Regions from separate parts of the Viridibacillus sp. FSL H8-0110 genome, predicted to be linked through region 2. Evidence: a T-box and tRNA genes for the amino acid it is inferred to sense, from the RefSeq annotation. Region 2 holds a T-box; the other regions hold tRNA genes.
The links. The T-box of region 2 lies ahead of thrS (threonine--tRNA ligase). A T-box ahead of a tRNA ligase gene usually reads a tRNA of that ligase, here a tRNA-Thr.

Region 1: it has a tRNA-Thr gene. The T-box ahead of thrS (threonine--tRNA ligase) is inferred to sense a tRNA for this amino acid. The anticodon was not compared.
Region 3: it has a tRNA-Thr gene. The T-box ahead of thrS (threonine--tRNA ligase) is inferred to sense a tRNA for this amino acid. The anticodon was not compared.

The regions. Positions count from the first base shown of each region.
Region 1 is NZ_JBBOPJ010000001.1:100,878-105,641, reverse strand. It holds rRNA gene MHH98_RS00545 (16S ribosomal RNA) at 1-605, opposite strand, end outside; tRNA gene MHH98_RS00540 (tRNA-Ala) at 753-828, opposite strand; tRNA gene MHH98_RS00535 (tRNA-Pro) at 848-924, opposite strand; tRNA gene MHH98_RS00530 (tRNA-Arg) at 929-1,005, opposite strand; tRNA gene MHH98_RS00525 (tRNA-Leu) at 1,038-1,126, opposite strand; tRNA gene MHH98_RS00520 (tRNA-Gly) at 1,133-1,207, opposite strand; tRNA gene MHH98_RS00515 (tRNA-Leu) at 1,233-1,317, opposite strand; tRNA gene MHH98_RS00510 (tRNA-Lys) at 1,338-1,413, opposite strand; tRNA gene MHH98_RS00505 (tRNA-Thr) at 1,426-1,501, opposite strand; tRNA gene MHH98_RS00500 (tRNA-Val) at 1,519-1,594, opposite strand; rRNA gene rrf (5S ribosomal RNA) at 1,604-1,719, opposite strand; rRNA gene MHH98_RS00490 (23S ribosomal RNA) at 1,848-4,764, opposite strand, start outside.
Region 2 is NZ_JBBOPJ010000001.1:1,004,021-1,008,784, forward strand. It holds gene MHH98_RS04990 (replication initiation and membrane attachment family protein) at 1-703, shown strand, start outside; gene dnaI (primosomal protein DnaI) at 690-1,634, shown strand; T-box leader at 1,710-1,953, shown strand; gene thrS (threonine--tRNA ligase) at 2,246-4,180, shown strand; gene MHH98_RS05005 (iron-containing alcohol dehydrogenase) at 4,432-4,764, shown strand, end outside.
Region 3 is NZ_JBBOPJ010000001.1:109,353-114,116, reverse strand. It holds gene MHH98_RS00615 (anti-sigma factor family protein) at 1-346, opposite strand, end outside; gene sigW (RNA polymerase sigma factor SigW) at 360-923, opposite strand; gene rocF (arginase) at 1,183-2,088, opposite strand; tRNA gene MHH98_RS00600 (tRNA-Lys) at 2,390-2,462, opposite strand; tRNA gene MHH98_RS00595 (tRNA-Gln) at 2,476-2,550, opposite strand; tRNA gene MHH98_RS00590 (tRNA-Tyr) at 2,583-2,666, opposite strand; tRNA gene MHH98_RS00585 (tRNA-Val) at 2,677-2,752, opposite strand; tRNA gene MHH98_RS00580 (tRNA-Glu) at 2,780-2,854, opposite strand; tRNA gene MHH98_RS00575 (tRNA-Thr) at 2,999-3,071, opposite strand; tRNA gene MHH98_RS00570 (tRNA-Asn) at 3,085-3,159, opposite strand; rRNA gene rrf (5S ribosomal RNA) at 3,997-4,112, opposite strand; rRNA gene MHH98_RS00560 (23S ribosomal RNA) at 4,241-4,764, opposite strand, start outside.

The sequences.
Region 1 (4,764 bases), 900 kb from region 2:
CTTAAGAAACCACCTGCGCGCGCTTTACGCCCAATAAATCCGGACAACGCTTGCCACCTACGTATTACCGCGGCTGCTGGCACGTAGTTAGCCGTGGCTTTCTAATAAGGTACCGTCAAGGTACGTTCAGTTACTAACGTACTTGTTCTTCCCTTACAACAGAGTTTTACGATCCGAAAACCTTCATCACTCACGCGGCGTTGCTCCATCAGACTTTCGTCCATTGTGGAAGATTCCCTACTGCTGCCTCCCGTAGGAGTTTGGGCCGTGTCTCAGTCCCAATGTGGCCGATCACCCTCTCAGGTCGGCTATGCATCGTTGCCTTGGTAGGCCGTTACCCCACCAACTAGCTAATGCACCGCGGGCCCATCTAGTAGTGACAGCCGAAACCGCCTTTCAGCATTTTGCCATGTGACAAAATGGATTATTCGGTATTAGCCCCGGTTTCCCGGAGTTATCCCAATCTACTAGGTAGGTTGCCCACGTGTTACTCACCCGTCCGCCGCTAAATCAGAAGAAGCAAGCTTCTTCATCATTCGCTCGACTTGCATGTATTAGGCACGCCGCCAGCGTTCGTCCTGAGCCAGGATCAAACTCTCCATAAAAGTAGTTTGAAAGCTCATTAGCTTTGCTAGCGTATCATCCGAAGATGATATCTATTTTTGTTTTGATCCACCAACAGAGTTGATGTTCAAAAACATTTATTGATTAACGTCTTGCATGTTCAGTTTTCAAGGTTCATAAGATATATATGGTGGAGCCTAGCGGGATCGAACCGCTGACCTCCTGCGTGCAAGGCAGGCGCTCTCCCAGCTGAGCTAAGGCCCCGTATGGGTATAAGTAATAATGGTCGGGAAGACAGGATTCGAACCTGCGACCCCTTGGTCCCAAACCAAGTGCTCTACCAAGCTGAGCTACTTCCCGTTAATGGCGCGCCCGGCAGAAGTCGAATCCACAACCTTCTGATCCGTAGTCAGACGCTCTATCCAATTGAGCTACGGGCGCATATATTATCACTTGTATTAAATTAAAAGAAATGGTGCCGAGGACCGGAATCGAACCGGTACGGTAGTCACCTACCGCAGGATTTTAAGTCCTGTGCGTCTGCCAGTTCCGCCACCCCGGCATATTTTGGAGCGGAAGACGAGGTTCGAACTCGCGACCCCCACCTTGGCAAGGTGGTGTTCTACCACTGAACTACTTCCGCAATATGCTGATAAACTTAAAAATTATGGTGCGGGTGAAGGGAGTCGAACCCCCACGCCTTGCGGCGCTAGATCCTAAGTCTAGTGCGTCTGCCAGTTCCGCCACACCCGCATATAATGTTTTTTAAAAAATGGTGAGCCATGTAGGATTCGAACCTACGACCCTCTGATTAAAAGTCAGATGCTCTACCAACTGAGCTAATGGCTCAAATAAAATGAATGGTGCCGGCGAAAGGAGTCGAACCCTCGACCTACTGATTACAAGTCAGTTGCTCTACCAACTGAGCTACACCGGCAATGTTTATTTGAAAAATGGTGGAGGATGACGGGATCGAACCGCCGACCCCCTGCTTGTAAGGCAGGTGCTCTCCCAGCTGAGCTAATCCTCCATATTATTCGCCTAGCAACGTCCTACTCTCACAGGGGGAAACCCCCAACTACCATCGGCGCTAAAGAGCTTAACTTCCGTGTTCGGCATGGGAACGGGTGTGACCTCTTTGCTATCGTCACTAGACTATTTTAAGACAAGAATTATTATATCACTTCACTTAGCTAAAAGCAAGTGTTTTTTAAACTTTTTTAATAAGTTTTTCTTGTTCTCTCAAAACTGGATAAATTACATTGAAGTTTGTTAAGTAAAATTTGGTTAAGTCCTCGATCTATTAGTATTCGTCAGCTCCGTATGTCGCCACACTTCCACCTCGAACCTATCTACCTCATCGTCTTTGAGGGATCTTACTTACTTGCGTAATGGGAAATCTCATCTTGAGGGGGGCTTCATGCTTAGATGCTTTCAGCACTTATCCCGTCCACACATAGCTACCCAGCGATGCCCTTGGCAGAACAACTGGTACACCAGCGGTGTGTCCATCCCGGTCCTCTCGTACTAAGGACAGCTCCTCTCAAATTTCCTACGCCCACGACGGATAGGGACCGAACTGTCTCACGACGTTCTGAACCCAGCTCGCGTACCGCTTTAATGGGCGAACAGCCCAACCCTTGGGACCGACTACAGCCCCAGGATGCGATGAGCCGACATCGAGGTGCCAAACCTCCCCGTCGATGTGGACTCTTGGGGGAGATAAGCCTGTTATCCCCGGGGTAGCTTTTATCCGTTGAGCGATGGCCCTTCCATGCGGAACCACCGGATCACTAAGCCCGTCTTTCGACCCTGCTCGACTTGTAGGTCTCGCAGTCAAGCTCCCTTATGCCTTTACACTCTACGAATGATTTCCAACCATTCTGAGGGAACCTTTGGGCGCCTCCGTTACTCTTTAGGAGGCGACCGCCCCAGTCAAACTGCCCGCCTGACACTGTCTCCTACCCCGCTAAGGGGCATGGGTTAGAAGTTCAATACATCTAGGGTAGTATCCCACCAACGCCTCCTCCGAAGCTGGCGCTCCGGAATCTCTGGCTCCTACCTATCCTGTACAAGATGTATCAAAATTCAATATCAGGCTACAGTAAAGCTCCACGGGGTCTTTCCGTCCTGTCGCGGGTAACCTGCATCTTCACAGGTACTATAATTTCACCGAGTCTCTCGTTGAGACAGTGCCCAGATCGTTACGCCTTTCGTGCGGGTCGGAACTTACCCGACAAGGAATTTCGCTACCTTAGGACCGTTATAGTTACGGCCGCCGTTTACTGGGGCTTCAATTCGCACCTTCGCTTGCGCTAAGCACTCCTCTTAACCTTCCAGCACCGGGCAGGCGTCAGCCCCTATACGTCACCTTACGGTTTTGCAGAGACCTGTGTTTTTGCTAAACAGTCGCCTGGGCCTATTCACTGCGGCTCTCTCGGGCTTTCACCCTACTAGAGCACCCCTTCTCCCGAAGTTACGGGGTCATTTTGCCGAGTTCCTTAACGAGAGTTCTCTCGCACACCTTAGGATTCTCTCCTCGACTACCTGTGTCGGTTTGCGGTACGGGCACCTTTTACCTCGCTAGAGGCTTTTCTTGGCAGTGTGAAATCAGGAACTCCGGACATACGTCCTCGTCATCACAGCTCAACGTTATAGAAATGGGATTTGCCTCATTTCACGCCTCACTGCTTGAACATGCATAACCAACAGCATGCTTACCCTATCCTACTGCGTCCCCCCATTGCTCAAATGGTAAATAGGTGGTACAGGAATATCAACCTGTTGTCCATCGCCTACGCCTATCGGCCTCGGCTTAGGTCCCGACTAACCCTGAGCGGACGAGCCTTCCTCAGGAAACCTTAGTCATTCGGTGGACGGGATTCTCACCCGTCTTTCGCTACTCATACCGGCATTCTCACTTCTAAGCGCTCCACCAGTCCTTCCGGTCTGACTTCACAGCACTTAGAACGCTCTCCTACCACGGACATCTAAGATGTCCATCCACAGCTTCGGTGAATTGTTTAGCCCCGATACATTTTCGGCGCAGCGTCACTCGACCAGTGAGCTATTACGCACTCTTTAAATGATGGCTGCTTCTGAGCCAACATCCTGGTTGTCTAAGCAACGTCACATCCTTTTCCACTTAACAATTACTTTGGGACCTTAGCTGGTGGTCTGGGCTGTTTCCCTCTTGACTACGGATCTTATCACTCGCAGTCTGACTCCCGTGCATAAATCACTGGCATTCGGAGTTTGTCTGAATTCGGTAATCCGGGATGGACCCCTAGTTCAAACAGTGCTCTACCTCCAGGATTCTTTATCACGAGGCTAGCCCTAAAGCTATTTCGGAGAGAACCAGCTATCTCCAGGTTCGATTGGAATTTCTCCGCTACCCACACCTCATCCCCGCACTTTTCAACGTACGTGGGTTCGGGCCTCCAGTAAGTGTTACCTTACCTTCACCCTGGACATGGGTAGATCACCTGGTTTCGGGTCTACAACCACATACTCATTCGCCCTATTCAGACTCGCTTTCGCTGCGGCTCCGTCTTCTAAAACTTAACCTCGCATGTAATCGTAACTCGCCGGTTCATTCTACAAAAGGCACGCTATCACCCATTAACGGGCTCTAACTACTTGTAGGCACATGGTTTCAGGATCTATTTCACTCCCCTTCCGGGGTGCTTTTCACCTTTCCCTCACGGTACTGGTTCACTATCGGTCACTAGGTAGTATTTAGCCTTGGGAGATGGTCCTCCCAGATTCCGACGGAATTTCACGTGTTCCGCCGTACTCAGGATACACTCAAGAGAGAATGAACTTTCAACTACAGGGCTGTTACCTGCTCTGGCGGGCCTTTCCAGACCGCTTCGTTTAACTCATTCCTTTGTAACTCCATATAGAGTGTCCTACAACCCCAAGAGGCAAGCCTCTTGGTTTGGGCTATTCCCGTTTCGCTCGCCGCTACTCAGGGAATCGATTTTTCTTTCTCTTCCTCCAGGTACTTAGATGTTTCAGTTCCCTGGGTCTGCCATCAAGACGCTATGTATTCACGTCAAGATACTGCTCCATTACGAACAGTGGGTTCCCCCATTCGGAAATCTCCGGATCAAAGCTCACTTACAGCTCCCCGAAGCATATCGGTGTTAGTGCCGTCCTTCTTCGGCTCCTAGTGCCAAGGCATCCGCCATGCGCCCT
Region 2 (4,764 bases):
CGCTCTAGATGATCATATGATGTTATCCGAGTCAAGGTTAAAGAAATCGGCAGCTGATTATTACAAATTGACTGTTTCAACAGAACCACCTGCTATGCAACAAGCTTTCCAATCGGCAGTTAATGAGGCAGAGAAAAAGACTACAAAAGAGCAAGCTTTGCAGACGAAGGAAGAGTTATTGATTCATTACCTAGAAACAACTGCTCCAATTGATGTCTTGCGTGATATCGCTGATGGGAAAGAACCAATCCCTGCTGACATTCAGCTTGCTCAAAATCTTGTCCTACAATATCAAATGCCAATTGGTGTTGTAAATGCCTTACTTCAGTATGTTCTTTTACGTACAGACATGAAGTTAACTAAAAACTATGTCGAAAAGATTGCCTCACATTGGATTCGAAAAGGTGTGAAAACGACGAAAGAAGCAATGGACTTAGCGCGCAAAGAGCATAAGCAGTATATGGAATGGAAAACAGCTGAGCAAAAACCTGCAACGAAAAAACGTTACACCGGTGGTCGAGAAGAAAAAGTCCCTGACTGGTTTAAGAAAAATAAAGAAAAGAAACCTCAGAAAGAAGATACTATAAAAGAAACTTCAAAAGAAGCAGCTAAGAGTGATACCGATTTTGAAGAGGAAAGACGTAAAATTCTAGAGAAACTAGGAATAGAGGAAGGGCAGGTGGATTCACATGGAACCGATTAATAATCAACTTAGAAAAGTGATGGATTCACAAACTTTTCAAGAACGATACGAGCAAATGAAGCGAGAAATTCTTGAAAATAAAGGTGTCCAGCAATTTCTAGCTGACAACGATCAAGAAGTAAACAAAGATATGGTAGACCGTGGTCTAGGTAAATTATATGAATATACAGGACAGAAACATGATTGTGACGAATGTGTATCCGTTGCAAAATGTCAAAATGCATTAAAGGGCTTTGTGCCAATATTATCAATTATCCGCGATTCAATAGAAGTCGAATATACACCGTGTCAACAAAAACGCATGGAGGATGAGCGTCGTCAAGCTGCCTCTATGATTTCGAGTATGCATATGCCAAAAGACGTGTTAAGAGCGACGATCAAAGATTTAATGATTGATGATCATTCACGTGTGAATATCGCTAATCGCGCAGCGGATTTCGTTCGTGAATTTAAAGAAACGGGTGAACTTCCTCACAAAGGCTTTTATTTATATGGTGAATTTGGTGTCGGTAAATCTTTTGTATTAGGGGCTATTGCCAATGAATTGGCGACTTTACAAATCAAATCGGTTGTAGTATTTGTACCCGAGTTTTTACGTGAAATGAAAGGTTCAATCCAAGATCAATCTTTACAAGAGAAAATAGATTTTGTGAAAAAGGCGCCTGTTTTAATGCTAGATGACTTAGGCGCTGAAACGTTGTCGAGTTGGACACGTGACGAAATTTTGGGAACGATTTTTCATTACCGAATGGCGGAACAATTGCCGACATTCATCACTTCGAATCTTGGATATGATGAATTAGAAGACCATTTAGCTTATAACCAAAAAGGTGATCGTGATATGTTAAAAGCTTCACGAATTATGGAGCGTATTAAAGCTGTGACGACACCAATCCGAATGAGTGGGCAAAACCGAAGAGATCAGAAATAGTTGCATTTTTTTGATTGACTTTTTTTCCTACTTGATTTTAAACTTAATCGAGCGTATACTTTCAGTCATAATATAAAAAATGCTTTGAAAAGGACAACAATTTTTTGTACGACTTTTAGAGAGAGAAGCCTAGGCTGGAAGCTTCTTAGTACGGCAAATTATTTACCCCCTTGGAGCAGCGACAGTGAATGTACTAGTAATTGTCGACGGTAACGGCCCGTTAGCCGATCGAGAGCTTCGTCTATACCTGCACTCTTTTTAAGTGTTGGCAGTAGAAGGAAGAAGGGTGGAACCACGAGAATACAGCCTCGTCCCTTTTGGGATGGGGCTTTTTTGCGTTTTTATCTAAATGCTAAAGCGGCCCGTTCAGACTCGACAAGCACTGAAACTTTCGAAACAAAAGCGTTTTTTAGCTTTTGTCCGAGAAAGTGGAAGTGACCTCGAGAGTCTGGCCGCTGAAGCTAGAAATTTATCTAAATGCTGAAGCGGCCCACTTAAAGGAAAAAAGTCTAAAAACGCCACGTCCTGTGGCAACGACAGCGTGACCCGCATCGTGCGGCCCTAAACCTCTCGTAAGGCTAAAATAAATAAAACTAAAAGGAGATTACAAAATGGCAGACATGATTAATTTAAAATTCCCAGATGGCGCAGTAAAGGAATTTTCAAAAGGTACAACAACTGAAGAAATTGCACAATCAATTAGCCCGGGACTTCGTAAAAAAGCAATCGTTGGTAAATTCAACGGACAATTAGTAGATTTAACAACACCTTTAGAAGAAGACGGTGACATTGCAATCGTAACACCTTCTGATTCTGAAGCATTAGAAGTAATGCGTCATTCTACAGCTCACCTTTTAGCGCAAGCTGTTAAACGTATGTTCCCTGGTGTAAAACTTGGAGTAGGTCCAGTAATTGAAGGTGGTTTCTACTACGATATCGACTCACCAGAACCAATCACTGCTGATGATCTTCTGAAAATCGAAAAAGAAATGAAAAAAATCATTTCTGAAAATATCGTCATCACTCGCCAAGACATATCACGTGCTGAAGCAATCGAACGCTTCACTGCAATTGATGATGAATATAAATTAGAACTTATCGAAGCTATTCCTGCAGATGAGCAAGTATCAATCTACGAACAAGGCGATTTCTTCGACCTTTGCCGTGGTGTACACGTTCCATCTACAGGTAAGATTAAAGAATTTAAATTGTTATCAATCGCTGGTGCATACTGGAGAGGTAATTCAGATAACAAAATGCTACAACGTATTTACGGAACAGCATTCTTTACAAAAGACGATCTAAAAGCACATCTTCAAATGCTAGAAGAAGCAAAAGAACGTGATCACCGTAAAATTGGTAAAGAACTTGAATTATTCACTACTTCTCAAAAAGTAGGTCAAGGTCTACCGTTATGGTTACCAAATGGTGCGACAATTCGTCGTACAATTGAACGTTATATCGTAGACAAAGAATTGTCTCTTGGTTATAAACATGTTTATACTCCTGTATTGGGTTCAAAAGAGTTATATGAAACTTCAGGACACTGGGCACACTATCAAGATGATATGTTCCCACCAATGGAAGTGGATAACGAAACATTTGTATTACGCCCGATGAACTGTCCACACCATATGATGGTTTACAAATCGTCAATGCACTCATATCGTAACCTGCCATTACGTATTGCTGAACTTGGTACAATGCACCGTTACGAAATGTCAGGTGCTGTATCAGGACTTCAACGTGTACGTGGTATGACTCTAAATGATGCGCATATTTTCGTTCGTCCAGACCAAATTAAAGAAGAATTTAAACGTGTAGTAGAATTAGTGCTTGGAGTTTATAAAGACTTTGATTTAAATGATTACTCATTCCGTCTGTCTTACCGTGACCCAGCTGATACTGAAAAATACTTCGATGATGATGCAATGTGGGAAAAAGCGCAAGGTATGCTAAAAGAAGCAATGGATGAACTAGGCTTAGATTACTTCGAAGCTGAAGGCGAAGCAGCATTCTATGGTCCAAAACTTGACGTTCAAGTAAAAACTGCAATTGGTAAAGAAGAAACTTTATCAACAGTTCAACTTGACTTCTTATTACCAGAACGCTTTGATCTAAGCTATGTTGGTGAAGATGGTAAACCACATCGTCCTGTTGTTATCCACCGTGGTGTTGTATCAACAATGGAACGTTTTGTAGCTTTCTTGATAGAAGAATACAAAGGTGCATTCCCAACTTGGTTAGCGCCAGTGCAAGTAGAAATCATCCCTGTATCAAACGAAGTTCACTTCGACTATGCAAAACAAGTAGAAGAAAAACTTCAAGCAGCAGGCTTCCGTGTTGAAATGGATGATCGTGAAGAAAAACTTGGCTACAAAATCCGTGAAGCACAAATGAAGAAAATTCCTTACATGCTTGTATTAGGTGATAAAGAATTAGAAGCAGGTAGTGTAAACGTACGTCGCTATGGCTCTCAAGATTCTGAAAGCATTGCGATTGAAGATTTCTTAGTGAATTTAAAAGCTGACGTTTCTTTTGAATAAGTAATTTCTAATAATAGAAAGGTGACTGAGACATTAATGTCTCAGTCACCTTTTTCGTATACTCTTAATCCTAAAAAAATATCATCTTGCTATTTTTTGATAAAACATTTGCTTTAAGTTACCTTATTTCCTTATTTAATTACAAAATATGTCAAAATTAGAAGTTGAGAATACTTGATGTATAGATGATACTAGAAAAGTAGTTATTGCATGTAATTACAAACCATTTGAGTCTAAGGAGGAATTTATCCATGGGTGTACAAAGCGAATTTAATATGCCGTCTATTAATTTATTTGGAGCTGGGACAATTCAAGAAGTAGGTAGTCGTTTAAAGGGCTACAACGTAAAAAAAGCACTTCTTGTTACAGATGAGGGATTGCACAAATTAGGTTTATCCGAAACACTAGCAACAATTATTCGAGATGCTGGTGTGGATGTAGCAATTTTCCCTAAAGTCGTACCAAACCCAACGGATATTAATGTAGCAGAAGGATTGGAAGTATACCAAAACGAACGCTGTGATGCGATTGTGTCATTAGGTGGCGGTAGTGCACATGATGCGGCTAAAGGCATTGGCATTGTA
Region 3 (4,764 bases), 890 kb from region 2:
AAAATTCCTTATTATCATTAAAGCCTGTAAGAAGCGAGGCACTCATTAAGATACAAAACATTGCTGCTGCAACAAATATAGGATGGCGACGTAGCCATCTTTGGACACCGGCTCCTGATCTTCCTTTAGGTAGACGAACCATAACGTTTTGCTTGAAATCCAGAGGTACTGAAACGACGGCAGCACTTTTGACAAAGGCAATTGTGCTATTTAGCTCCTGCATATGTTGTCGACAGTTATCACAGCTTTGCAAATGTGCTTTTAGCTCGATTTCATGTTCACGACTAATATCACCATCTAAATATTCATGCATGTATTCACCAATATGTTTTGGACACGCATTCATAGTGAAATCCCTCCTACAGATTGCCTAATTGCTTTCTCAGAGCTTCACGCCCTCTGTGAATTCGAGTTTTGACTGTCCCAAGTGGCATATCTAAAATCTCGCTAATCTCCTGCAATGGCAATTCCTCTATATACTTTAAGACAATGACTGTTCGATATTTGTCTGGCAACTGGCTAATTTCATATTGAATTCGCTCCTGCAGCTCCATTCTTTCTACTTCTTCCTCAGGCAGCCTATCTGATGAGGAAATTTGAGAATACATATCTAGACCGTCCGTTCCAGCAACTTGTGCATCTAAGTAATAGTCCGGTTTCTTCTTCCTTATACGGTCTATACATAAATTCGTCGCTATACGGTACAGCCAAGTCGAAAATTTTCGATTCAAATCAAAAGTATGAAGATTAATATACGCACGGACAAATGCCTCCTGCGCTATATCTTCCGCTTCATGTTGATTGCCAAGCATGCGATAACAAACTTGGTACAGCTTTTGCTGGTAGAGGCTCACAATATCAGAATACGCACTTTGATCGCCTTTCAGCACTTGTTTTATTCTCTTGTTGATTAATGCGTCCATTGTGATTTCCCTCCGCCCATGCGGCTGTTATTCTATATACGAGTCGCCCATAATGTAAGTTTCATTTTTTTGAAAAAAATTTTTTAAAGCTCTAAAAAATCTTTCTTCCATAATTATAACAAATATGTAAGTAAAAATGATTCAAATTCATAAGAAACTCTTCTTTTCAGGACTTAATTACTTGCCAATAAGTTCCCATTTCAAAAAAACCTAAACTTTTCAGCAATTATAAAAGGACGGGCATGCCCGTCCTTTTACATTACATTAATTTTTCACCGAATAACGATCCCATTAAAGCAACTGCTACATCTGCTGTTTTATTTTTTTCATCTAGGATTGGATTTACTTCTACAAATTCAGCTGAGGTAATCATTTCTGATTCATATAACATCTCCATCGCTAAATGGCTTTCACGATATGTAATACCTCCTGGAACAGGCGTCCCAACTCCTGGCGTGTAAAGCGGGTCTATTCCATCTAGATCCAGTGACAAATGCAATCCATCTACATTTTTCCCTCTCAAATAAATAATTGCATCTTGAATAACTTTAGTCATTCCCACTCTATCAATTTCATGCATGGTGTACACTTTAATTCCTTTTTCTTTTATTAATTCACGTTCCCCTGGATCCACCGAGCGAGCACCTATAATTACAATATTCTCAGGTTTCACTTTTGGAGCATAATCACGAATGTTTACCAGCTTTTCATGACCAAGTCCAATACTTACAGCTAGTGGCATACCATGAATATTACCAGATGGTGAAGTATCACCTGTATTCAAATCTGCATGTGCATCATACCAAATAACTCCTAAATTCTCATAATGGTCTGATAAACCTGCAAGTGTGCCTATTGCAATACTATGATCTCCACCAAGCACAAGCGGAAAATGATTTTGTAAAACGACATCATGTACCTTATTTGCAAGCTTTGTACTGGCTTCAGTTACAGCTGATAAATTTCGTAAGTTTGTATCAGCTGATACCTCACGCTCAGATATCCCAATCTCAATATCACCCTCGTCTATCACTTCATAGCCCATTGCTTCTAATCTTTCTACAGCGCCCGCATATCGGATCGCACTTGGTCCCATATCAACCCCACGACGTGTTTGACCAAGATCCATTGGTACACCTATTAATGAAACATTTAATTTATGCATTATTTTATTCCCCCTTTGTGTATTACCTATATTGTAAATGCTAGAATCATGTTGGCTCAACCCCACAAAATTCTGAATATTTATACAAAATATTAAACACTTAAATAGAGAACAAAGTTGCAACAAAAGTAAGTACTACACTATTGTTCAAATTGAATTTATCAGTAGTTATACAAAGTTACGCACTCTATTAAAAATACCCCTTGAAAAGTATAGGGGACCCCTTATTTTTTTACACTACTAACCACAAAAAAACCTCTCTCTACAAAGTGTAGAAAGAGGTTGAAATTTTATATGAAAGTGAGCCATGTAGGATTCGAACCTACGACCCTCTGATTAAAAGTCAGATGCTCTACCAACTGAGCTAATGGCTCATAAAATTAAAAATGGCTGGGGTACCTGGATTCGAACCAGGGCATGACGGAATCAAAATCCGTTGCCTTACCGCTTGGCTATACCCCAACAATGAATAATGAATATTTTATATAAAAAAATGGTGGAGGGGGACGGATTCGAACCGCCGAACCCGAAGGAGCGGATTTACAGTCCGCCGCGTTTAGCCTCTTCGCTACCCCTCCGAAAAAAATATGGTGGAGGATGACGGGATCGAACCGCCGACCCCCTGCTTGTAAGGCAGGTGCTCTCCCAGCTGAGCTAATCCTCCATGGATATGTAAAATAATTTTTAAAAATGGTGACCCCTACGGGATTCGAACCCGTGTTACCGCCGTGAAAGGGCGGTGTCTTAACCGCTTGACCAAGGGGCCATTAATGCTGTACTGCTTAAAACAGGACAAGAATTATATTAACACTATTTAAATAAAAATGCAATACTTTATTTAAAAAATATTAAAAAATTCATCTTACTAAACAAAATTCGATATTTTTCTACTTCTGGATAAATAATTGAAAGCTTCCAACCGGGCTCGAACCGGTGACCTCTTCCTTACCATGGAAGCACTCTACCTGCTGAGCTATGGAAGCATAGACAAAAAAATGGCTCCGAAGGTAGGACTCGAACCTACGACCGATCGGTTAACAGCCGATTGCTCTACCACTGAGCTACTTCGGAACAATAATATTATCGCTTCTTTAGATGTTACTTTTATCGAACACAAATATTATTATAACAGCATATTAAAACATTTCAAGCTATTTAAGGAAAAAAGTTTTAATTATTATGCATTTAAATATACCTATATTTTTTACAGCAATTCTAACTATCATAAAAACCCTATTTAAGCGTTTTAAGGCGTTTTAAGCGTAATCTAACGTTAGATTACCAACATATATCGATTATGCTCCTAAAGGCTATTAAAATGATATTTTCATAACAATTGGTGGACTATTTTCAATTTGGATTCTTATACTTTTATACACAAACTCCACTTTTCTGTATAATTCCTGCGCAACTATATTACCATCATTAGCTGCTAGAACTATTCCATTAATAAGCGGATATTTTCCTTTTATATACATCGGTAACTGAGATAGTATGTTTGTTGCATAACCTTTTCTATAATACAAATAATTTGTTAAGCATGAGCCTAATAAAATTGTATTGGAATTATCTGAATATGACTACACATCCAAATTATTATGTAAAACAAAGAAACTCAGCATTTCACAATTATAAAATGCAATAATTGGATGCCTGTCTATATCCGTTTTACACAACTCAAGAGTAGCTAATGGCGGATTTGTAAATTGGAGCTGATATTCAGTGATTCAATACTTATCTAATAACTCTGCACATCGATTGTATATGAAAATAAGTTGAAAACGAATTATCTGATGATAAAAAGTTCCATACGCAATATGGAGAAATCAAGAATTCCACAACCCTACCTATTATAACTATTTTCTAAATAAAAAAGCACAACTGATTAAATCAGCTGTGCTTTGATGTGCCTAGCAACGTCCTACTCTCACAGGGGGAAACCCCCAACTACCATCGGCGCTAAAGAGCTTAACTTCCGTGTTCGGCATGGGAACGGGTGTGACCTCTTTGCTATCGTCACTAGACTATTTTAAGACAAGAATTATTATATCACTTCACTTAGCTAAAAGCAAGTGTTTTTTAAACTTTTTTAATAAGTTTTTCTTGTTCTCTCAAAACTGGATAAATTACATTGAAGTTTGTTAAGTAAAATTTGGTTAAGTCCTCGATCTATTAGTATTCGTCAGCTCCGTATGTCGCCACACTTCCACCTCGAACCTATCTACCTCATCGTCTTTGAGGGATCTTACTTACTTGCGTAATGGGAAATCTCATCTTGAGGGGGGCTTCATGCTTAGATGCTTTCAGCACTTATCCCGTCCACACATAGCTACCCAGCGATGCCCTTGGCAGAACAACTGGTACACCAGCGGTGTGTCCATCCCGGTCCTCTCGTACTAAGGACAGCTCCTCTCAAATTTCCTACGCCCACGACGGATAGGGACCGAACTGTCTCACGACGTTCTGAACCCAGCTCGCGTACCGCTTTAATGGGCGAACAGCCCAACCCTTGGGACCGACTACAGCCCCAGGATGCGATGAGCCGACATCGAGGTGCCAAACCTCCCCGTCGATGTGGACTCTTGGGGGAGATAAGCCTGTTATCCCCGGGGTAGCTTTTATCCGTTGAGCGATGGCCCTTCCATGCGGAACCACCGGATCACTAAGCCCGTCTTT